DNA from 2 places in the Dickeya dadantii NCPPB 898 genome. Region 2 is predicted to be linked to the other one. Evidence: riboswitches for the same ligand, from Rfam matches in the RefSeq annotation. Region 2 holds a riboswitch; the other holds the start of a gene.
What was found. A riboswitch is a leader RNA that binds a small molecule or an ion and turns the genes downstream of it on or off. The one in region 2 is predicted to bind thiamine pyrophosphate.

Region 1 (11,411 bases), 590 kb from region 2:
GCTATTTCATCCATTTATCTACGATGCCCGCTATTTTTTCTTCGCCCTGCTCATTAAGCCAGGCGTTAAAGTCATCCCGCACCGGTGAGCCTTTTTTAAACGCAAACCCCAGATGATCGACATTCTTAAATACGTAGCGGCTTTCAATCGGCATTTTTTGTTTGTTTTTATAATCAAAGTAAACCGGGTCTTCTATGAATGCCAGGTCTAGATTCCCATTTTTCAAGTCAGTAATAGTTTCATTATAAGAGGGGTAAAGCTTTACGTTGCTTAATGAATAATACCCTTTGGGTTCGAGATCGGTTTTGATGAGGTCAGCATACGCCATGCCGCGGGGAAATCCGATGGAATAATTTTTTAATTTACTCAGATCGCTCAAATCTATTTTATGACTGTCCAAACTGACCAGGTTAAATGAATTCACGTAATATGGAGATGAAAAGTCCATTACTTTCTTGCGCTTATCCGTTATTGATATGCCAGAGAAGGCCACATCCGCCTGACCGCTAGCCACCGCGCCCAGCATACCGTCCCATGAGTATTCCATTATTTTTAGTTTGCACTTTCTTTCCTGACAATATGACGAGAAGAGTTCTAGATCGATCCCTTCCAGTTTTCCGTCAGCGGTTTTGAATAGCATGGGGGGCGAAGCAGGCGATACGGCGATATTGAGTGTCTTTCCCGTCACCGGGCTATTTGCAAAAACAGTAAATGAGGTTATTCCTAAAATCATGGCTAAAAAAATGTTTTTTGATGACATACAGGGCTCCTGAATTTAATAGGGTATATACCCGTCATACTTCAAGTTGCAGGTGTGTTGGCTGCGTTACTCGGCCCCTCCTTGGGCCTCGACCTTTCAGGGCCGCAGCAAGCTGCGTTCAAATCTGCTCCCGGCAGATTTGTCGTTCACCCGAATCACTTATCTGAGTAAGCTCATCGGGATGAAATGAGAGACATCCTGTCTCTCACCGGAGGCCAGCCGTTGGCTGGTCAAATTCGTTCCCGACGAATTTGTCACTCTCTTGCCGCGTTACAAGGCTCTTAATGAGCCTTGCCCTGGCGGGCCAACGCGTTGCGTTGTTCAACACGCGAGCGTGTTGTACTGCAACTCGAATTATTTTGGGTATACATAAGTATTTTGAATTAACCATAATAAGAAAAGCACTGTCACCTTGCCGCCAGAAAAGAGAGGGGCAGCATTTTAGCCAGAGGGAAAGACATTACTAACATACCGGAAATCAGTATGTGCTTTGTTACTCTTAATTTTATCTTATATGATAAGAGGATGAATATTTCAGCGTCGTTGATATTAATGACACTATTATCGCCTTATCAGGTTGCTAAATAATCAATATAAACACTAATTTCTCGTTGTGCAAATTTTGTTCGTTTTTTGTATCTGATGGGGGATGTTATGATACGTGGTATGGATAGCTATTTTAGTTGCCTGTTGCCCACGATACTTAATCCGGCAACAGGTCTGGTTAACGGACGGGCTAATTATGGTGACAACATTATGGTGACAACAATTGGGTGTTCTAATTATAGCTGGAATATATTCTAGTAATGGTGTTTTCTTATTTTTCAAGAAGAAATCTCTTAATTGAATTCATATTTTTTTCTAATGCTGATTCATGTGTTTTTCTAATGCTATTGTGGCGATAAGGTTGTGAATCAATTTCTTTGAGTATTGGTCGCTACTACCCACGTTTTTTCTGCCGTTGACCTTTTGGGTCAATGCTTCCAATATGACGTTCGTTGACTCGGGGTGCCGCTTTCCTGTCACGGAAATCGGCTGAGATAGACCCGTATTACCTGATCTGGATTATGCCAGCGTAGGGAAGTCACGGTATCCCGCCGGTACCGCCTTCTTTCACGCCGGTTGGGAGGTTTATGAACGCTCGACCTGTACTTTTCCCTGCCGCGTCCGTCGCGGATTCCCTTGATGCTTTCCGTTTGCGCGCACCGCTGGTGCACTGCCTGACCAATGAGGTGGTGCAGGGGTTTACCGCCAATGTGCTGCTGGCGCTGGGCGCCTCGCCCGCGATGGTGGTGGATGCCGGTGAAGCCGCGCAGTTCAGCGCGCTGGCTGATGGGTTACTGATTAATCTGGGCACCCTTGAAGCCGACCGCGCGCAGGCGATGCGCGCGGCGGTGGCGAGCGCCATCGAGGTCGGCACGCCGTGGGTGCTGGACCCGGTAGCGGTGGGCGGCCTGCGTTTTCGCACCGAGTTTGCTTTTGAGCTGCTGGCGATGAAGCCGGCGGCAGTCCGCGGTAACGCCTCTGAAATCATGGCGCTGGCCGGCGAACGTTCGGCCGGGCGCGGGGTGGACAGCGGCAACGAGGTGCTGGCGGCGCTGCCTTTCGCCATTATGCTGGCGCGCCGCTGGGCCACTTGTGTGGCGGTAACCGGCGAGGTGGATTACGTGACCGATGGCGAACGCGTGCTGGCCGTACCCGGCGGCGATGCGCTGATGACGCGGGTGGTCGGCACCGGGTGCGCGCTATCGGCGGTGGTGGCCGGTTTCTGTGCGCTGGAAGGCGACCGACTCAGTCATGTCGCCGCCGCCTGTGCGGTGATGTCCCGCTGCGGGCAGCAGGCCGCGGCGCAGGCGCGTGGGCCGGGCAGTTTCATCCCCGCGTTCCTGGATGCGCTCTATACCCTGAACCGGGAGGCGCTGGCATGAAACGCATCAACGCGCTGACCATCGCCGGCACCGACCCGAGCGGCGGCGCCGGTATTCAGGCCGACCTTAAAACCTTCTCGGCGCTGGGCGCTTACGGCACCAGCGTGATTACCGCGCTGGTGGCGCAGAATACGCGCGGCGTACAGTCGGTTTATCGCATTGAACCGGTGTTTGTCGCCGCCCAGCTGGATTCGGTGCTGAGCGATGTGCGTATCGACAGCGCCAAAATCGGCATGCTGGCGCAGACGGATATCGTGGAAGCGGTGGCGGACCGGCTGTTGCGCTATCCGGTGCCGTATGTGGTGCTGGACACGGTGATGCTGGCGAAAAGCGGCGATCCGCTGCTGGCGCCGGAAGCGGTAGAGGCGGTACGCCAGCTGCTGTTGCCGCGGGTGTCGCTGATCACCCCCAATCTGCCGGAGGCGGCGGCGCTGTTGCAGTGCTCGCCCGCCGACGATGAGCGTGGTATGCGCCGGCAGGGGGACGCATTACTGGCGATGGGGTGCCGAGCGGTGCTGATGAAAGGCGGTCATCTAAGCGACAGCGAAAGTCCGGACTGGCTATTCATGCCGGATGCGGAGCCGGTGCGGTTGAGCGCGCCGCGCGTCAACACCCGGCATACGCACGGCACCGGCTGCACGCTGTCGGCGGCGCTGGCGGCGTTGCGCCCGCGTCATGACAACTGGCCGGATACGCTGTCCGCCGCGCGGGCGTATCTGCAAGGGGCGCTGGAGCAGGCGGATTCGCTGGAGGTCGGCCACGGCATCGGCCCGGTACACCATTTCCACCGCTGGTGGTGACGCGTTGACGGATTGCCGGCGGCAGAAAAAGCCGTCGGCAACGAACACGCCATGCTCAGGAACCCTTCCTGAGTACGGCGTGTTCGTAAAAAGAAATGTGCATCGGCTGAAATGCACATCGGCTGAAAAGAGCATGTTATTGCGGCCAGATAAAAAAGTATGGCGATAGATACCGTCTTATTCTGAATAACATCGAAAGAGTATTAACGGCGATGCGGGTATGTCGATATGCCTGCTTTTCTGTTTTTGTGACGCAGACAGCTAATTGATAATGCCTTGTTGATGAAATTTTTCTTTCTGATTAACATAAAAAGTAATCGATTACTTTTTATGAAAGACCCTACGGTTAATGCCTGAATATGATATCTGACTGACAGGGAGTAATTGAGACGGAATAACAAAAAGCAAGGAACATCTATCTGGAGAATCTTATGGACCTGAAGCGATTTTTACGTTTATCACTTTTTATCTCGTTGTTTACCCTCAATGCGTTGCCATTACTTGCCAGGGCGAATCTTGAAGCGGGAAAAGGGAATGTGCCCATTGCCCTGCAAATGTATACACTGCGTCATGTCGGCTCGCTGGAAGAGCAGTTCGCAATGGCGAATAAGGCGGGTTTTAATGCCGTAGAGTTGGTTGGCGACCATAATGTGTCGTCTGATGAGATGAAATCGCTGCTTGAGAAATATAACCTGAAGGCGATATCGGCTCATGTGCAGCTCACTAATTTGCGGCAGGATATGCAGAGTGTGGTCGCATTCAACAACGCTGTCGGTAACCGTGTACTGATTGTTCCCTGGATTGAGCCGGCTGACCGGCCGGCCAGCGCGCAGGCATGGAAAGACATGGCGCAGGAACTGGATAATCTGGCTCGTCATCTTAAAAAGCAGGGAATGACGCTGGGATATCATAACCATGATTTTGAAATGAAAAAATATAACGGTAAAACGGCGCTGGAAATTCTTTTTGACCATGCCCCCAATCTGGCAATCGAGCTGGATATGGCCTGGGTGACGCGAGGCGGCCAGGACCCGGCACGTCTGCTGAAAAAATATAAAGGACGGGTGTTTGCCGTTCATGCCAAGGATCACGCGCCGATTGGCACTCGTGATGATGAAATGAATTTTGCGCCGGCCGGCGAAGGTATTCTGACCTGGGATGACATCTTCCCCGCGGCAGAAAAAGCAGGGAAAGTCTGGTTTATCGTTGAGCACGATGCCCCAAAAGATCCTTATTCGATTATCACCACCGCCAGGAAGTTTCTGCTAAAGCATGTCAATCCTTAAAATGACATGAGCTTTTAGTGAACCGGTACAGACAATCTATTATGGGGTTGTCTGTACCACCGCCAGCGTTAATCAACCAGAGATCTTTTTTTGTCAGAACATCGGCAGGTCATCGCGTAACACATAATACCTTAACCTGATGCCCGGGAAATAAATTGCCAGTCCAGGATTCTTTTTTCAGGAAGACTGTCAGGGTCATTGATTTTTTGCAGCAGCAATTTGACGGCCTGCCGACCGATTTCTTGTGAAGGCTGCTGGACGGTGCTTAATTGCGGCGAGGTAATATAGCTTAACTCGGTACCGTCAAACCCGATCACGGCAATATCTTTCGCCACCTGCAATCCCGCGTCTTCAATCGCTTTTAACGCGCCGGCCGCCAGCGTGTCTGACACGGCAAATACCGCGTCTGGTCGTATTTCCTCATTAAGCAACGAGAGCATGGCTTTTTTCCCCGCCTCGTAACTGAGTTCACTGGCATAAATAACCGAGGAATAGGGACGCGCGTGCTCGGCAATCATTTCCCGATAACCCTGTTCCCGCAGTTGGGCATATTTATAATTCAGGTCGTGGTTGATCATGGCGATGCGCTGGCGGTTATTTTTTAACAGGTGTTCAAGCACAAAACGGGATGCCAGCCGGTCATCAATACCGACGCTGGAAACCGCCGCCGCATCGGCGTATTCGGCGCACTGTACCCAGGGCGCGTCGCCTATCATCGTGGTCAATTCCGGCAAACGGGATAATGCGTCCATGGTAATTACCCCGTCGACCATTTTCCCGGACAATAACGACAGGCTGGATTTTGCCCGCGCCGTATCCGAGCCGGAATTACATAACAGAATGCGGTATCCATTCTGCTCCGCTTCGGATTCAATGCCTTTTACCACATCGGCGCAGAATGGGTTGGCGATATTGGAAACCATGACCAGCAGCATATGACTTTTCGCGGTACGCAATTGTCTGGCGAGTAAATTGGGCTGGTAATTGCTTTGTTGGATGGCGTTCAGTACACGTTCACGGTTTTGGGGCTTAACGGAGTCCTGATTATTCAGCACCCGCGATACGGTTGCCACGGAAACGCCGGCAAGTCGTGCGATTTTTTGAATCGACATAATGGGAAAACATTCCTGAACATGAGCTCTGCGAACAGGCTATCACAGTTTGTTTTCTCGAAAAAATCGATAGTCCGGCTGATATCCGCCGGACTATCGGAGATTATGCCGGTATGGCGATCCAGCGCTGTTCCCGGTGGCTGCGCACTATTGCATCAATGATGAACATAATGGTGGCACCGTCGTGGAAGGTTGCGAAGTCGCAGGGATCGACCTGCGGCTGTTTCCCTTCCCGAATATAGGTATAAAAGCGCAGCATCATGTTTTTAAACGCATCGGGCCAGCCTTCAATGTGGCCGCCGGGAAAATGGGCCTGGCTGGACACATCCGCATTCATCAACGCCGGATCATCACACAGTAGTTGATTGGGGCGGTCCCGCTGCCCGATCCACAGATTTTGCGGCAGTTCCTGATCCCAGGCCAGAGACGCCTGAGCGCCATTGATTTCAAAGTGCAGGCGGTTTTTTCTGCCGGCGCTTACCTGAGATACCGTCAGACTGCCGCGGCTGCCATCATCAAAACGCAGCAGGATGGCGGCGAAGTCTTCGGTGGTCACGGGTTTGTCCTCATATTCCGTCGCCGCATCCGGACCGCCAAAGGTAGCCGTCGCCTGGCGGCTGGCCTTACGCGTGGGGTAGACGGTGGCGAGGTCCGCCATCACTTCGACGATTTTACGGCCGGTGACAAACTGGATGGTGTCGCACCAGTGGGAGCCGATGTCGGCGACGGTGCGGGACAGGCCGCCTTTAGCGGCATCGACGCGCCAGTTATAGTCGGTTTCGTAGAGCATCCAGTCTTGCAGGTAACCGCCGTGTACGGCAAACAGACGACCCAGCGCCTCCTGGCGGATCATGCTGGCCGCCTGCTGCACCATCGCGAAGTGGCGGTAAACAAAGCTGACTCCATGAACGATGCCTTTTTCCTGCGCCAGCGCGACCAGTTCGCGGGCTTCCTCGCTGGTCATGCAGAGCGGCTTTTCGGAAAAAATGTGTTTGCCCGCCAGCATCGCTTTGCGGTTGATGGCGGCATGCAGGTAATTGGGCGTGCAGTTGTGCACCACATCCAGACCGGGATGGTTCAGCAACGCGTCAACGTCGCCATAGGCATGGGGGATAGCTAACTGGCGGGCTTTTTCCTGCGCCAGTGCAAGAGTGCTGTCGCATAGCGCGACCACATTGACGAACCCTAACCGCCGGATAGCTTCGATATGCGCAGGCCCGATGAAGCCTGAACCGATAATGCCGACATTGATCATGACGCGTTTTCTCCTTTCAGCCCCAGCATGTTCCTGATGGCCTGGCGATCGCTGGTGGTGGCGGCAAAGTCATCAAATGCTTTGCCGGCCACGGGGATGATGTGACGGCGGATGAACTCGGCCCCTTCCCGCGCGCCGGTTTCCGCCTCTTTCAGGCAGCATTCCCATTCCAGAACCGCCCAGCCCGGATAGTCATACTGCGCCAGCTTGCTGAAAATGGATTTGAAATCGATCTGACCGTCTCCCGGCGAGCGGAAGCGCCCGGCGCGTTCGGTCCAGGGCTGATAGCCGCCGTAAACGCCGCTTTTGCCGCTGGGTATAAACTCGGCGTCTTTCACATGAAAGGCCCGGATTCTGTCGTGGTAAATATCGATAAAGGCGAGGTAATCCATCTGCTGCAACAGCATATGGCTCGGGTCGTACAGCACATGGCAGCGCGGGTGGTCGTCAACCGCATGGAGAAAACGCTCGAAACTGACGCCATCGTGCAGGTCTTCCGACGGGTGCAATTCGTAACAGAGGTCAACGCCGTGGTGATCAAAGACGTCCAGGATTGGGCGCCAGCGCTGGGCCAGCTCGTCGAAAGCCTCTTTGATTAACGTTTCCTTGCGCGGTGGCCACGGGTAGAAATAGGGCCAGGCCAGCGCGCCGGAGAAGGTCGCATGGGCGCGCAATCCCAATTTTTCTGACGCGGCGGCGGCGTTTGTTAACGCGCTTACCGCCCATTGCTGCCGCGCTGTTTTGCTCTGGCGAACGGCAGGCGGCGCAAAATCGTTAAAGGCGTGATTGTAAGCCGGATGTACGGCAATCAACTGGCCTTCGAGATGGGTGGAGAGTTCGCTAATCACCAGCCCGTATTCAGCCAGGCGTCCGGCGACGTCGTCGCAATAGGTTTGGCTGTGCGCGGCCGTTTCCAGATCAAAAATGTGCGGATGGTTGCAGGGGATCTGGAGCGCCTTGAAACCGAGGCCAGCCGCCCAGCCGGCTAGCCCTTCCAGTGAATTAAAGGGCGCCTGTTCCCCAATATACTGCGCGAGAAATAAACCCGGCCCTTTTATTGTTTGCATTCTGCCTCCCTATGTAATGGCTTAACGGTTGTCTTGCTCTTGATATTTAAAGGAAAGAAGGAAAATAAACGCGATGACGGCGGCCATAACGGCCGGGATCCACCAGAAGGTGACCCAGTTGTGTACCTCGGGCGGCGTGGTCTGTCCGAGCAGCCGGTTATACAGCGCGCCAGAGATTTGCGAGCCGAGCAACATGCCAATACCGTAGGTAAACATGACAATCAGGCTTTGCGCCTGACCTTTGACCTTGTCGCCGGCAACGCGATCGGTATAGATAAAACCGATGACAAAGAAAAAATCGTAGCAAACGCCATGCAGCAAAATGCCGAGGTACAGCAGCCCACGCCCGGTCTCGCTGACGCCAAGGGCAAACAGCGCATAGCGGAGAAACCACGCCAGCATACCGATCAGCAGCATGTATTTGATGCCCAGACGGCGGAACAACAGCGGGATAATCAACATGAAAAAGATTTCCGACATCTGGCCGAACGACATCGCCGTGCTGACGTCTTTAATGCCGAGATCCGCGAGGAATGACGCGGTGTAGGCGTAGTAAGTACCCAGCGGAATGGAAATCAGGGTGGCGCAGACGGAAAAAATCAGAAAATGACTTTTCTTCAGCAGGGCGAAGGCGTCGGCGCAGAACAGATCGCGCAACGCCAGCGGCTGGCCTTTGGCCGGCGCCGGCGTATGGGGCAACGTCAGGCTATAAACGGCCAGAATGACGGAGCACACCGCGGCAAGCTGGAAAATCATCACGCTGGCGGCAATGCCGGTAACGCCAATCAAGATCCCGGCGACAATCCAGCCTATCGTGCCGAACACGCGAACCACCGGAAAGGTTTTTTCCGCACTCGCCAGACTGTGGAAGGCAATGTTGTTGGTCAACGCCAGCGTCGGCATGTAACACAACGTGTAGGCGAACAGCAGTGCAATCAGCTGTGCGCCATTTTCGCTTGCCAGCGCCTGCGGAACACACCACAGGATCGCCGCGCCGGCCAGGTGCATCACCGCCATCACTTTCTGCGAAGGGAAAAAGCGGTCAACCAGCATGCCGAGCACAAAAGGGGACAGGATGGAGGCGATAGGCCCGGCCGAGAAAGCGTCGCCAATCAATGAGGACATGTTGTGCTGCGTCATCACCAGCCCCAGCGTGACCGACCAGCTTCCCCAGATAAAAAATTGCATAAACATCATGAACGACAACCGGGGAACGAGCAGTTTATGCAGTGATGTTTTTAATTCGGTACTCATAATTGAAGAATCCATACTCTCCCGCCTTTTAAAAGTAATCGATTACAAAGTGCCTTCAGGTAGAAAGTAATCGATTACTTTACTGAACTCTCTGGGTACGTTTTGGAAATGCGAGATTTATCACAGGAAATGCGTATGACAGAACAGAGGGATCGCAGCAAATCCGGTGTTACAGCAAATCAGGCTGGCAACTCCACGACGGCGATGCCGGTGTGCTGGACGCCGGCCGGGCGAATCAGCCCAGCGTGAAATGCGCCCGAAACTGTTCTAACGCCTCTGCGTCATCTCCCTGCGCCCACCCTTCCAGCGCTATCGGCCCGCGGTAATCCACCTCATGCAGCGTTCTGGCGATGTACCGGTAATTGATCTCGCCGGTTCCCGGCTGGTGGCGGCCCGGTACGTCGGCCACCTGGATTTCCCCGATAAAGGGGTGACAGCGGCGAATCAGCTCGGTGAGATTGCCTTCGCCGATTTGTGCGTGATAGAGGTCGAGATTCATCTTCAGGTAAGGGCTGTTGACGGCGGCAACCAGCGCGAACGTTTCGCTGGCTTTGGCAAACGGCGTTCCCGGGTGGTCGACATCCACGTTGAGATTTTCCAGCGTAAAAACGCGGCCGTATTGCTCGCCCAGGCGGGCAACCTCATGCAGCGCGGCGGCGGCGTTTAACCACATTGAGCCGGTAAGGGTATCAACCGGCGTTACCGGCAACCCGCTGGCATCCAGCACGCTGCCGGTGAGATTAAGGTTCAGACAATCCAGCTTGTCGGCCGCGGCCAGCGACGCCCGAGCGGTGGTTAATAGCCGGCGGATCCCTTCACTATCGGTGAGGTTCCCGGCCAGAAAACCGGACATGGAGGTAAAGCGGGCGCCGGTAGCCGCCAGTGCGGTGAGGTCCTTGTGTTCCCAGCTCCACATTTCAACGCCGAAACCCAACGCATGAATATGCCTGACGCGTTCGATGAACGGGAGTTCAGGGAAAACCATTTCGGCGCAGACGGAGAGCGGATTGTTCATGTCGGTGCGTGACCTCACGGTGGCGTTGCGCATGTCATGTGCCATGCATGCAGGTTGATCTCTGGCGGCGCTTGCTCATTGCCGGCGTAACTTCGCGGATAAATTGGCGAATGGGTAAAAATATTGCATAGACAGCCTGTTCATGACCCGGTAATTTTGTGATCTGCGTCAGATTATTGCCTGCGGGCAGGGCTATTGAACGCCGGATTCTGGGGTGATGTTTTTTCTGAGTCGTGTTGTTCTCTGAATAATTCGGGTTGTTCTCTGAATAATTGTTCTCTGAATAATATTGTTGAGGAGATGTTCATGGCGGGTTCAGCGCGTGCGGTCATGATTGCCAAAGGGTTGCAGACCATACTCAATTTCGGCCTGTTGGTGCTGGCGGTGATTCTGGTGATCTTTCTGGGCAAGGAGACCTGGCATCTGGCGACGGTACTGCTGGTCAGCAATGAGAAAGAGTCGTCCTATATGCTGATCGAAAGCCTGGTGATTTATTTTCTCTACTTTGAGTTTCTGGCGCTGATCGTGAAGTATTTCCTGTCCGGCTATCACTTCCCGCTGCGCTATTTTATCTACATCGGTATTACCGCCATCGTGCGGCTGATTATCGTCGACCATAAAAACCCGGCGGATACGTTCATCTATGCCGGGGCGATCCTGATTCTGGTGATCACGCTTTATCTGGTCAACAGCCCGCGCCTGAAGCGGGAATAACCACCAAAGAAAAAGCCAGCTCAAGGGAGATTGAGCTGGCCAAGGAGGTGGTTCCTAGTAGCATAACTACGCTTATTTTTCGTTTTGTATTTTCTCAGCGCTGCAATAGTAACCAGTTAGCCAGGTCATTGATGTGATCTGATTCTAAAAAATGTCACAATTGGTACGATAGTGTCACCTTTTTGTTATTTCGCGTGTGGATTGCGGGTGTTGGTGCCCG
Region 2 (11,411 bases):
GGGATCACGGTTTTGTCCATCGCTTTTCGCCTATTCTGATCATTCGTATTCACGAGATAAGGAGACCTCATGACACGCGCTATCCGGTGTTATCACCTGAGCCTCTCCGGCGATTGTCGCCCCTGGTTCAACATCGACCACCGTCTCACCAACGATTTCCCACGCCCGTTTCATGCCTGATTCAGCTTTGCTCTGATTTTTCCCTTTTATTTCAATCTATTTTTGACGTCATACAGCGGCGGTTACGTCTGCTGGTGGGCGTCGTGGAGATATCGCATGAAACGCATCCCTGAGCCTTTTCGCATCAAAATGGTAGAAAACATCCGCATGACCACCCGCGACGAACGGGAACGCGCCCTGCAGGAAGCAGGCTATAACCCGTTTCTGCTGCGCAGCGAGGATGTCTACATCGACCTGCTGACCGACTCCGGCACCGGCGCCATGAGCGACCGTCAGTGGGCGGGGCTGATGATGGGCGACGAAGCCTACGCCGGGTCGCGCAACTACTACCACCTGTGCGATCAGGTGAAAGCGCTGCTGGGTTATCCGTTCACCATCCCGACCCATCAGGGGCGCGGCGCGGAGCAAATCCTGTTCCCATGTCTGATCGCCAAAAAGCAGCGCGCCGGCGGCGGCAAGAAACCGGTGTTTATTTCCAACTTCCATTTCGACACCACCGCCGCCCATGTGGAGCTGAACGGCGCGCGCGCCATCAACGTGGTGACGCCAAAAGCCTTCGACACCACCGCCTATTACGACTGGAAGGGCGACTTCGACCTTGACCTGCTGCACACCACCATCGAGCAACACGGCGCGGACAACGTGGTGGCGATCATCACCACCGTCACCTGCAACAGCTCCGGCGGCCAGCCGATTTCGATGGGCAACATGCGCGAGGTGTATCGTATCGCGCAGCAGCACGGCATTCCGGTGGTGATCGACTCCGCCCGCTTCTGTGAAAACGCCTGGTTTATCAAACAGCGCGAAGCCGGTTACGAAAACCGTTCGATCAAGGAGATCGTCCACGAGATGTACCAATACGGCGACATGCTCACCATGTCGGCGAAGAAAGACCCGATGGTGAACATCGGCGGCCTGTGCTGTTTTCGCAGCGACGAAGAGCTGTTTAATGAAGTGCGCATCCGCTGCGTGCCGATGGAAGGCTTCGTCACCTATGGCGGTTTGGCCGGGCGCGACATGGAAGCGCTGGCCATCGGGCTGGAGGAAGGCATGAACGAGGATTATCTGACCTACCGCATCGGTCAGGTGACCTACCTTGGCGAGCGCCTGCGCGCCGGCGGCATCCCGATTCAGTACCCGGTGGGCGGGCACGCGGTGTTTGTCGATGCCAAAAAGCTGCTGCCGCATATCCCGGCGGAACAGTTTCCGGCACAGGCGCTGAATAACGAGCTTTATCTGGAAGCGGGCATCCGCAGTGTGGAAATCGGTTCGTTGCTGCTGGGGCGAGATCCGGACACCGGCGAGCAGAAACCGTCGCCGCTGGAACTGCTGCGCCTGACCATCCCGCGCCGGGTGTATACCAACGATCACATGGATTACATCGCCGATTCGTTGATTGCGCTGAAGGAAAGAGCCAGCGGTATCAAAGGCCTGACCTTCACCTACGAGCCGCCGGTATTACGCCACTTTGTCGCCCGCCTGAAACCGGTGGAATAACGCTCCGCCATAGAACTCGCCATAAAAAAAGCCAGCGGAACACGCCGCTGGCTGGTGAACAGCACCATTACTCAGAACACTGTGGCGGTTTCCCGCCGCCGTTCTCACTCTCATTCGATGTTGCCGCCTGCTTTACAGCCAGCGGCGATAGTCTTCCTCATCCATTTCCGGGATCTGCCATTGGGTAACCTGTAGCAGCAACGCCATCCGCTGGGCGGCGGTGAGCACGCCCCATCCCCGACGGCAACCCCGGCAAAGCCAGTGATGATAAAAGCGGAATAACCGGCACATATCGCCTCCCCTTCACAGCGGTTCATGCACTGAACCATTCACTGACTCAAAGTATCCGCGTAATATAGGGAAAAATATATTGATGACCTTGAGTCGTGGAGTTCCTCTTTTATGTCTTCGCCACGCCTGCAACAGCAGTTCATCCGGCTATGGCAATGCCTGCAGGGGCAGGACACCAACACCACGTTGCAGGAGCTGGCGCTGCTGCTCAACTGCTCGCGCCGCCATATCCGCTCCCTGCTGAACGCCATGCAACAACAGGGCTGGCTCACCTGGCAGGCGGAAGCCGGACGCGGTAAACGCTCGCGCCTCAGCTTTCTCTATACCGGGTTAACCCTGCAACAGCAGCGCGCTGAAGACCTGCTGGAGCAGGACCGCATCGACCAACTGGTGCAACTGGTGGGCGACAAGGAAACCGTACGCCAGATGCTGCTGTCGCACCTTGGTCGCAGCGTGCGGCAAGGGCGTCATCTGCTGCGTATCCTGTACTACCGGCCGATGCACAATCTGCTGCCCGGCAGCGCGCTGCGACGTTCGGAAACCCACATCGCCCGCCAGATTTTCAGCGGGCTGACCAGCCTAAATGAGGAAAATGGGGAACTGTTGCCGGATATCGCCCACCACTGGCAGGCGCTGTCGCCGCTGCACTGGCGTTTCTATCTGCGCCCGGCGGTTCGTTTTCACCACGGCCGGGAGTTGACCATGGAGGACGTGATCGCCTCGTTGTCACGACTGACGGCGCTGCCGCTGTTCTCGCACCTGACCGACATCGCCTCCCCCACGCCGTTCGTGCTGGATATCAGGCTCAGCATGCCGGACGACTGGCTGCCGTGGCTGCTCGGCAGCGTACCGGCGATGATCCTGCCCAAAGAGTGGCAAACGCTGCCGGACTTTATGCGCCAGCCTATCGGCACCGGGCCGTATCAGGTGGTGCGCAACTCGCCCAACCAGTTGAAAATCGCCGCGTTTGACGACTATTTCGGCTACCGGGCGTTGATTGACGAAGTCAGTATCTGGGTGCTGCCGGACGCGCCGATCATTCCCGCCTGTACCGTCACGTTGCAGGGCGACGACACCACTGACAATGAACTGGAGAACCGGCTCGAAGAAGGCTGCTATTTCCTGCTGTTCGACCGCCGTTCGCCGCAAATGGCAGACCCGGAGATCCGTCACTGGTTGTGTCAGGTGCTAAGCCCGGTGGCGATGCTGGGCCTGGCCGATAGCCCGTACCAGAGCGAGTGGTCACCCGCTTACGGCCTGCTGCCGCGCTGGCATCACAGCCCGCCGCGGGCGGTGCGGGAAAAACCGGTCGGCCTGACCCACCTCACCCTCACCTGCTACCGCGATCACCCCGAATACGAAGTGATAAGCAGCATTATGGGCCGCCTGCTGGCGTCGCACGGCGTCACGCTGACGTTACGCAGCCTGGAATTCGATGCCTGGTGTCAGGGCGACGACGCCAGCGATCTCTGGCTCGGCAGCGCCAACTTCTATCTGCCGCTGGAATTTTCGCTGTTCGCGATGCTGTACGAACTGCCGCTGCTGCGGCACTGCCTGGGCGATGACGAACTGGAACACACCGCGCGCCAGTGGCGTCAGGGCCAGTTATCGCTGGCGGAGTGGTGCCAGTCACTGGTCAGCCGCCAGCAGATCCATCCGCTGTTCCACCACTGGCTGCGGTTGCAGGGGCAGGTCAGCATGCGCGGGCTGCGAATGAACACCCTGGGCTGGTTCGATTTCAAATCCGCCTGGTTTGCGCCGCCGAATCCGACAGCATAACCGCCCGCCGACGGTGATGGCGCTTTTCCTGATGTGACAAACACTTTACAATACCGCCGTTCTCAACGGGGTGCGGCCAACGTTCGTGTACGTTTGCGTCGCTGAGAAAATACCCGTCGAACCTGATCCGGTTAATACCGGCGAAGGGATTTGAGACTGCATCCCGCTTGCTCAAAGACCTTTGCCGCCTTCAACAATTGGAGCGCAAAGTGTTAAAGAAATTACTGTCCTGCCTGTTACTGCTGTCCGCCCCCGTGTTCGCCAAACCGACCCTGACGGTCTACACCTATGATTCGTTCGCCTCGGAGTGGGGCCCCGGTCCGGGCGTCAAAACCGCCTTTGAAAAAGAGTGCGACTGCGAGCTGAAATTCGTGGCGCTGGAAGACGGCGTCGCCCTGCTCAATCGCCTGCGCATGGAAGGTAAAAATACCCCGGCGGACGTGGTGCTGGGGCTGGATAATAATCTGGTGCAGGCGGCGGCACAGACCGGCCTGTTCGCCCCGCATGGCGTCAACACCAGCGGGCTGACGGTGCCCGGCGGCTGGCACAACGACACCTTCCTGCCCTTCGACTACGGCTATTTCGCCTTCGTCTACAACAAGGATAAGCTGAAGAACCCGCCGAAAAGCCTGCGCGAACTGGTAGAAAGCGACCAGCCGTGGAAAGTGATCTATGAAGATCCGCGCACCAGCACGCCGGGTCTGGGGCTGCTGCTGTGGATGCAGAAAGTCTATGGCGACAAGGCGCCGCAGGCCTGGCAGAAACTGGCGGCCAAAACCGTCACCGTCACCAAAGGCTGGAGCGAAGCCTACGGCCTGTTCCTGAAGGGCGAAGCCGATCTGGTGCTGAGCTACACCACCTCGCCGGCTTACCACCTTATCGCCGAGAAGAAAGATAATTACGCGGCGGCCAGTTTCAGCGAAGGCCACTACCTGCAGGTGGAAGTGGCGGCGCAACTGGCCGGCAGTAAAAACCCGCAGTTGGCGGCACGCTTCCTGCAATTCATGGTCAGCCCGACCTTCCAGCAGATCATCCCCACCACCAATTGGATGTACCCGGTGATCAAAACCGAGCTGCCCGCAGGCTATAACACCCTGTCTCTGCCGGCCACCGCGCTGGAATTCACCTCGCAGCAGGTGGCCGAACAGCGTGCGAATTGGGTACAGGCATGGCAACGCGCCGTCAGCCGCTGATTCCCGGCTGGCTGTGGCCGGGGCTGCTGGCGGCCGCGCTGTTGACCGGCACCGCGACGCTGGCGTTCGCCGCGCTGTGGCTGGACGCACCCGGTGCGCCCTGGCGATCGCTGTGGGATGACAGTTACCTGTGGCATGTCATCCGCTTCAGCTTCTGGCAGGCGCTGCTGTCGGCGCTGCTTTCCACCCTGCCCGCGCTGTTCCTGGCGAGGGCGTTGTACCGCCGCCGCTTTCCCGGTCATCGCCTGCTGTTACGCCTGTGCGCGATGACGCTGGTGCTGCCGGTGCTGGTGGCGGTATTCGGCATTCTCAGCGTCTACGGCCGTGAAGGCTGGCTGGCGCGCCTGCTGATGCAGGTCGGCATCGAATACCGTTTTTCGCCTTACGGTTTGCGGGGCATTCTGTTGGCCCACGTCTTTTTTAATCTGCCGCTGGCGACCCGGCTATTTTTACAGGCGCTGGAAGGTATCGCCACCGAGCAGCGCCAGCTGGCGGCCCAGCTTGGCCTGCGCGGCTGGCACTTTTTCCGGCTGGTGGAGTGGCCGTGGCTGCGCCGCCAGCTGTTGCCCGCCGGCGCGCTGATTTTCATGCTGTGTTTCGCCAGCTTCGCCACCGTGCTGGCGCTGGGCGGCGGTCCACAAGCCACTACCATTGAACTGGCGATCTATCAGGCGCTCAGCTTTGATTATGACCCGGCGCGCGCCGCGTTGCTGGCGCTATTGCAGATGGTGTGCTGTCTGGGGTTGGTACTACTCAGCCAACGGCTGGGCCAGTTGCTGGCGGTGGGCGCCGGCAACCGCCTGAGCTGGCGCGATCCGCAGGACAGCCGGTTCAGCCGCGTTACCGATACACTGCTGATTGCGGCGGCGCTGCTGCTGCTGTTGCCGCCGCTGCTGGCGGTGGTGGCGGACGGCCTGAACCGTTCACTGCCGGGCGTGTTACGCCAGCCGGCGTTATGGCAAACGCTCCGGACCTCGCTGCGCATCGCGCTGGCCGCCGGCGCGCTCAGCGTGGTGCTGACATTGATGCTGCTGTGGAGCAGCCGGGAACTGAAACTGCGCCAGCGGCGGCTGCCCGCCCAGTTGCTGGATATCAGCGGAATGCTGATTCTGGCGATGCCGGGGATTGTGCTGGCGTCCGGTTTTTTCCTGCTGTTTAACCGCACCGTCGGGTTACCGGCTTCCCCTTACGGGCTGGTGGTATTGACCAACGCGCTGCTGGCCATTCCTTATGCGATGAAAGTGCTGGAAAACCCGATGGTCGACACGGCGGCGCGTTACAGTCTGTTGTGCCAGTCGCTGGATATCCGCGGCTGGCATCGTCTCAGGGTGGTGGAACTGAAGGCGCTGCGCGCGCCCATCGCGCAGGCGCTAGCCTTTGCCAGCGTGCTGTCGGTGGGCGATTTCGGCATCATCGCCTTGTTCGGCAACGAACAGTTCCGCACCCTGCCGTTTTATCTTTATCAGCAAATTGGCGCTTATCGCAGCGCCGACGGCGCGGTGACGGCGCTGCTACTGCTGCTGCTGTGTTTTATGCTGTTTACCCTGATTGAGAAACTGGCAGGCCTTAATGATCGCGCTCGATAAGTTGACCTACCTCTACCAGCACCTACCGATGCGCTTTGATTTACAAGCGCAGCCCGGCGAACGCATCGCCATTCTCGGCCCAAGCGGTGCAGGCAAAAGCACGCTGCTCAGCCTGATCGCCGGTTTCCTGCCGGCCGACGGCGGCCGATTGCAGCTCAACGGACAGGATCACCTCGCCACGCCGCCGGCAAAACGCCCGGTGTCGATCCTGTTCCAGGAAAACAACCTGTTTCCTCACCTGACGCTGGCGCAGAATATCGCGCTCGGTCTGCACCCCGGACTGAAACTGACCGCGGACCAACAAGGGACGCTGCGCGATATCGCCGGCCGCATGGGGCTGTCGGACTTACTGGAACGCCTGCCGTCGCAGGTGTCCGGCGGCCAGCGGCAACGGGCGGCACTGGCGCGCTGCCTGATTCGCCAGCAACCAATCCTGCTGCTGGACGAGCCGTTCTCCGCGCTCGATCCGGCTCTGCGCCAGGAAATGCTGTCGCTGGTGGACGAGATCTGCCGGGATCGCCGGTTAACGCTGTTGATGGTGTCGCACCAGTTGGAAGACGCCATGCGCATCGCACCGCGCTGCGTACTGGTGGTGGACGGCCGCATCTATCACGATGGCCCAACCGGGGAACTGGCCAGCCACCCGGATGCGGCGCGGATCCTGGGTTTGAGGTGACAGCGCGGTCTGGGATGGCAGTGCTGTCTGAAATGACAGAATGAAACCCTTACTAAAAAAATGTGATCTTACGCACGATTTTGCGTTTTCAGTGCGACAGAGCCTTGTCTGATTTTCCGCACTCATGGTTAGATGAAGACGCTGATTAACCCAAACGAATATAAGGTTCTCCGTGAAACACGCCGCCTCTACTTTCGCACTACTAAACAACACCGCGCTGCTTGACGCGGTCGTCGTCGTGCGCGTGGTGGTCGTGGTCGGCAGCGCGCCGTAACGGGTTCCGAATCAAACCTAGATTCCCAAACCCCGCCGGCGCAAGCCGAGCGGGGTTTCTTTTATCCACCCTCCCCGCTCTCCCTGACACCGGCTCTGATAAAGGATATGACTATGCGTTATACAGGAGCTGAGCTGATCATCCGTCTGCTGGAGCAGCAAGGCATCACCACAGTGAGTGGTATTCCGGGCGGGGCGGCGCTGCCGCTGTACGATGCGTTGGGAAAAAGCCGTACCATTCGCCACGTACTCGCCCGCCATGAACAGGGAGCCGGATTCATCGCGCAGGGTATGGCGCGCGCCAGCGGTAAGGCAGCGGTTTGCATGGCGTCCAGCGGTCCCGGCGCCACCAACCTGCTCACCGCCATCGCCGATGCCAAACTCGACTCCATTCCGTTGGTGTGCATCACCGGCCAGGTGCCGTCCGGCATGATCGGCACCGATGCCTTTCAGGAAGTGGATACCTACGGCATCTCGATTCCGGTCACCAAGCACAACTATCTGGTGCGCGACATCAGCGAACTGCCGCAGGTGATCAATGACGCCTTCCGGCTGGCGCAGTCCGGTCGTCCCGGTCCGGTCTGGGTGGACATTCCCAAAGACGTACAAACGGCCACCATTGAGCTGGCGGAACTGCCCGCGCCGGCCGAGCTTACCCCGGCGCCGGTAGTGGATCAGGATGCCCTGCGCGCCGCCGCCGCCATGATCAATCAGGCCAAACGGCCGATCCTGTATCTGGGTGGCGGCATTATCAGCGCCGGCGCACATCAGCAGGCTATCGAACTGGCGGAACGCGCCGGGCTGCCTACCACCATGACGCTGATGGCGCTGGGCGCCATGCCGGTGGATCACCCGCTGTCGCTCGGTATGCTCGGCATGCACGCCGCCCGTTATACCAATATGATCCTGCAGCAATCGGACCTGTTGATCGTGCTGGGCGCCCGCTTTGACGATCGCGCCATCGGCAAAGCGGAAGAGTTCTGCCCGGATGCCCGCGTGATCCATATCGATATTGATTCGGCGGAGTTCGGCAAGATTCGCCAGCCGCACGTGGCGCTGCACGCCGATGTGGCGCAGGCGCTGGATCAGTTGCTGCCGCTGGTCGACCGTCAGCCGCGCGCCGACTGGCTCGCCCAGGTGCGCGCCCTGCAACACGATTTCCCGTTCAGTATGCCCAACGCCGACGATCCGCTCAGCCACTATGGTTTGATCCGCGCCGTGGCCGAGCAACTGGACGATCAGGCCATCATTACCACCGATGTGGGCCAGCACCAGATGTGGGTGGCGCAGGCGTATCCGCTGCGGCGCTCGCGTCAGTGGCTGACCTCCGGCGGTTTCGGCACCATGGGTTTTGGCGTCCCCGCGGCTATCGGCGCCGCGCTGGCGGAACCGCAGCGTACCGTGGTCTGTTTTTCCGGCGACGGCAGCCTGATGATGAACATTCAGGAAATGGCTACCGCCGTGGAAGAAAACCTGAACGTAAAAATCGTGTTGATGAACAACCAGTCGCTGGGGCTGGTGCACCAGCAGCAGGATCTGTTCTACCAACAGAATTTTGTGGCCTCCGACTACCGCTATCAGACCAACTTTCTGGCGATTGCCGCCGGATTCGGCTTCGCCACTTGCGATCTGAACGCCGCTGAAAACCCGCAAGCCGCCCTGCGCGACGCCCTGCAACAACCCGGCCCGGCTTTAATTCACGCCGCTATCGATATCAACGAAAAAGTGTTCCCGATGGTACCGCCGGGTGCCGCCAACATTGAGATGATTGGAGATTAACTCATGCAGACCCCATCCATTACCGCACAGGTCACGCTGGAACTCTCGGTACGCAACCACCCAGGCGTGATGTCGCACGTGTGCGGGCTATTCGCCCGCCGCGCGTTCAACGTAGAAGGCATCATGTGTATGCCGCTGCCGGGCAATGAGCAAAGCCGTATCTGGCTACTGGTGAAAGACGATCAGCGCCTGCCGCAGATGATCAGTCAGGTGGAAAAGCTGGAAGACGTGCTACAGGTGACTCGCCACGGCGAAGAGATGCGTATTTTTGATCAGGTGGCGGAGTTTTACCGCTGAGCCGCAGAGGCCATACCGATTCCCGGTATGGCCTTCGGCCTTGATTCAGCCATTCAGAATTTGCCACAGCAGGCGACGGTACACCGGCATCAACGGATGCTGCCACAGCTGCCACAGACTGACGGCGGCGATAACCGACACCAGCGGCGCCAGCCAGTACAGACGCGAAGCCGTCAACCAACCGGTTGATTCGGCTTTCGCTCCGCGACGAACACGCCACAGACGCCACACCAGCCAGCCCGCTCCCCACAGCAAAATAGCCGTGACCAACAGTAGCCACTTGAAACTGCCGCTGTCGGCCTGTTTGGGGATATCGATCGCCACGCCGGCCAGAATGCCGGGCAGCAGATAAACCGGCGGCCAGGTAAGGCAGCCGATGATATTCGGCAACGCAAAGCGCCGGGGCGACAACTCCAGCATCCCCGCCACCATCGGGATCAGCGGACGAGTCGGGCCAAAAAACCGCCCAATCAGGATGGTCGCCATATTGTGCTGATGCAGCATTTTTTCCGTGCGATACAGATACGCCCGATGCTTTTGCAGAAACGACCAGTTATGCAGCCGGTCCTTGAAACGCCAGCCGATAAAATAGGAAATCCAGTCTCCCAGCAGGCAACCGATGATGCCCATGCCCCAGGCCGGGTACAGCCCCATATTACCGCTGCCGATCAGCGCCCCCAGCGACGCCATCATCAGCGTGCCGGGCAATAGCAGCCCCACCAACGCCAGCGACTCCAGAAACGCCACCAGCAGTACCGCCGTCAGCGACCAGGCTAACGATTGAGTGATCAGATGCTCCAGCCAGGCTTCCATAAACCTCTACATTTCTGCTTTTTTATGAACAAAGATAACGGGATGATAGCAGGAAACGGCAGGAATATGGCAGATAGTAGTAAAAGCACGGCTGACGCGAAGCTCACCACGACTGGACAGCCATTTCCTTGAAGCAGCACCCTTTTTTTGTTATAAAAGTATCACTTTAGGACAATAAATGGATTGACTCATGGAAGAAGCGAGGATTGCTTTTCCTGTTGGCAACGGGCAGATCAACAGAGTTGAAGACGTAAAAACCGTTCAACAGTTGCTGAACAGCCGGTCAAACGGAACACTGAGCGTTGACGGTATTGTCGGCACCAGAACACAGGCAGCCATTATCCACTTTCAACGCCAGATATTAGGAATGGGTACACCTGACGGTATTGTCTCCCCGCACGGACCTACACTGAGAAAATTAAACCATCTTCACACCCGACGCCCGGCAACCTCTCAGCCATCATTTTCTGCCGACTCCGGCGACAGCGTTTCCGAAGAGCTCTATCTGAATGCAGCCAGAGAGCTAAACTGCGAAGTAGCGGCGATTAAAGCGATTGTAATGACTGAAACCGCGCTAAATAGCGCGTTTATCAGCCCAGGTAAACCCAAAATACTTTATGAACGACACTACTTTCGTCGTCTGACACAAGGTAGATACGACCGGTCAAATCCGGATATATCGGGTGATCAATACGATCGTTATGGTTCAAATAACCGTCAATACGAGCGGCTTGAACAAGCAATAAGACTAGACAGGCGAGCAGCATTAATGTCGGCCTCATGGGGAGCTTTCCAGATTATGGGGGCAAATTATAGAACAGCTGGCTTTGATGATGTCGAAAGTTTCGTAGCCGCGATGAGTAATATTAATGGGCAAGTATTTTCTTTCATCAATCATATAAAAAGCTCAACAGTTCTACTTTCAGCGCTACAACATAAAGACTGGAAAAAATTTGCAAGACACTATAATGGCAAGGATTACGAAAAGAAAAAATATGATTTAATTATAGCTAACAACTATAATCTACTAACAAACAGATAAGGATA

Region 1: another riboswitch for thiamine pyrophosphate. It lies ahead of thiM (hydroxyethylthiazole kinase); the one in region 2 lies ahead of thiB (thiamine ABC transporter substrate binding subunit).

Annotation. Positions count from the first base shown of each region.
Region 1 covers NZ_CM001976.1:3,457,344-3,468,754, reverse strand. The annotation lists gene DDA898_RS15545 (transporter substrate-binding domain-containing protein) at 2-760, opposite strand; TPP riboswitch at 1,755-1,859, shown strand; gene thiM (hydroxyethylthiazole kinase) at 1,894-2,688, shown strand; gene thiD (bifunctional hydroxymethylpyrimidine kinase/phosphomethylpyrimidine kinase) at 2,685-3,488, shown strand; gene DDA898_RS15530 (sugar phosphate isomerase/epimerase family protein) at 3,920-4,774, shown strand; gene DDA898_RS15525 (LacI family DNA-binding transcriptional regulator) at 4,906-5,886, opposite strand; gene DDA898_RS15520 (Gfo/Idh/MocA family protein) at 5,990-7,141, opposite strand; gene DDA898_RS15515 (sugar phosphate isomerase/epimerase family protein) at 7,138-8,208, opposite strand; gene DDA898_RS15510 (MFS transporter) at 8,230-9,462, opposite strand; gene DDA898_RS15505 (TIM barrel protein) at 9,698-10,522, opposite strand; gene psiE (phosphate-starvation-inducible protein PsiE) at 10,784-11,191, shown strand; gene trhP (prephenate-dependent tRNA uridine(34) hydroxylase TrhP) at 11,377-11,411, opposite strand, start outside.
Region 2 covers NZ_CM001976.1:4,052,032-4,063,442, forward strand. The annotation lists gene tnaC (tryptophanase leader peptide) at 70-180, shown strand; gene tnaA (tryptophanase) at 277-1,677, shown strand; gene sgrT (glucose uptake inhibitor SgrT) at 1,810-1,968, opposite strand; gene sgrR (HTH-type transcriptional regulator SgrR) at 2,080-3,747, shown strand; TPP riboswitch at 3,804-3,914, shown strand; gene thiB (thiamine ABC transporter substrate binding subunit) at 3,957-4,940, shown strand; gene thiP (thiamine/thiamine pyrophosphate ABC transporter permease ThiP) at 4,916-6,526, shown strand; gene thiQ (thiamine ABC transporter ATP-binding protein ThiQ) at 6,510-7,202, shown strand; gene ilvB (acetolactate synthase large subunit) at 7,590-9,254, shown strand; gene ilvN (acetolactate synthase small subunit) at 9,258-9,551, shown strand; gene DDA898_RS18220 (DedA family protein) at 9,597-10,364, opposite strand; gene DDA898_RS18225 (N-acetylmuramidase domain-containing protein) at 10,555-11,406, shown strand.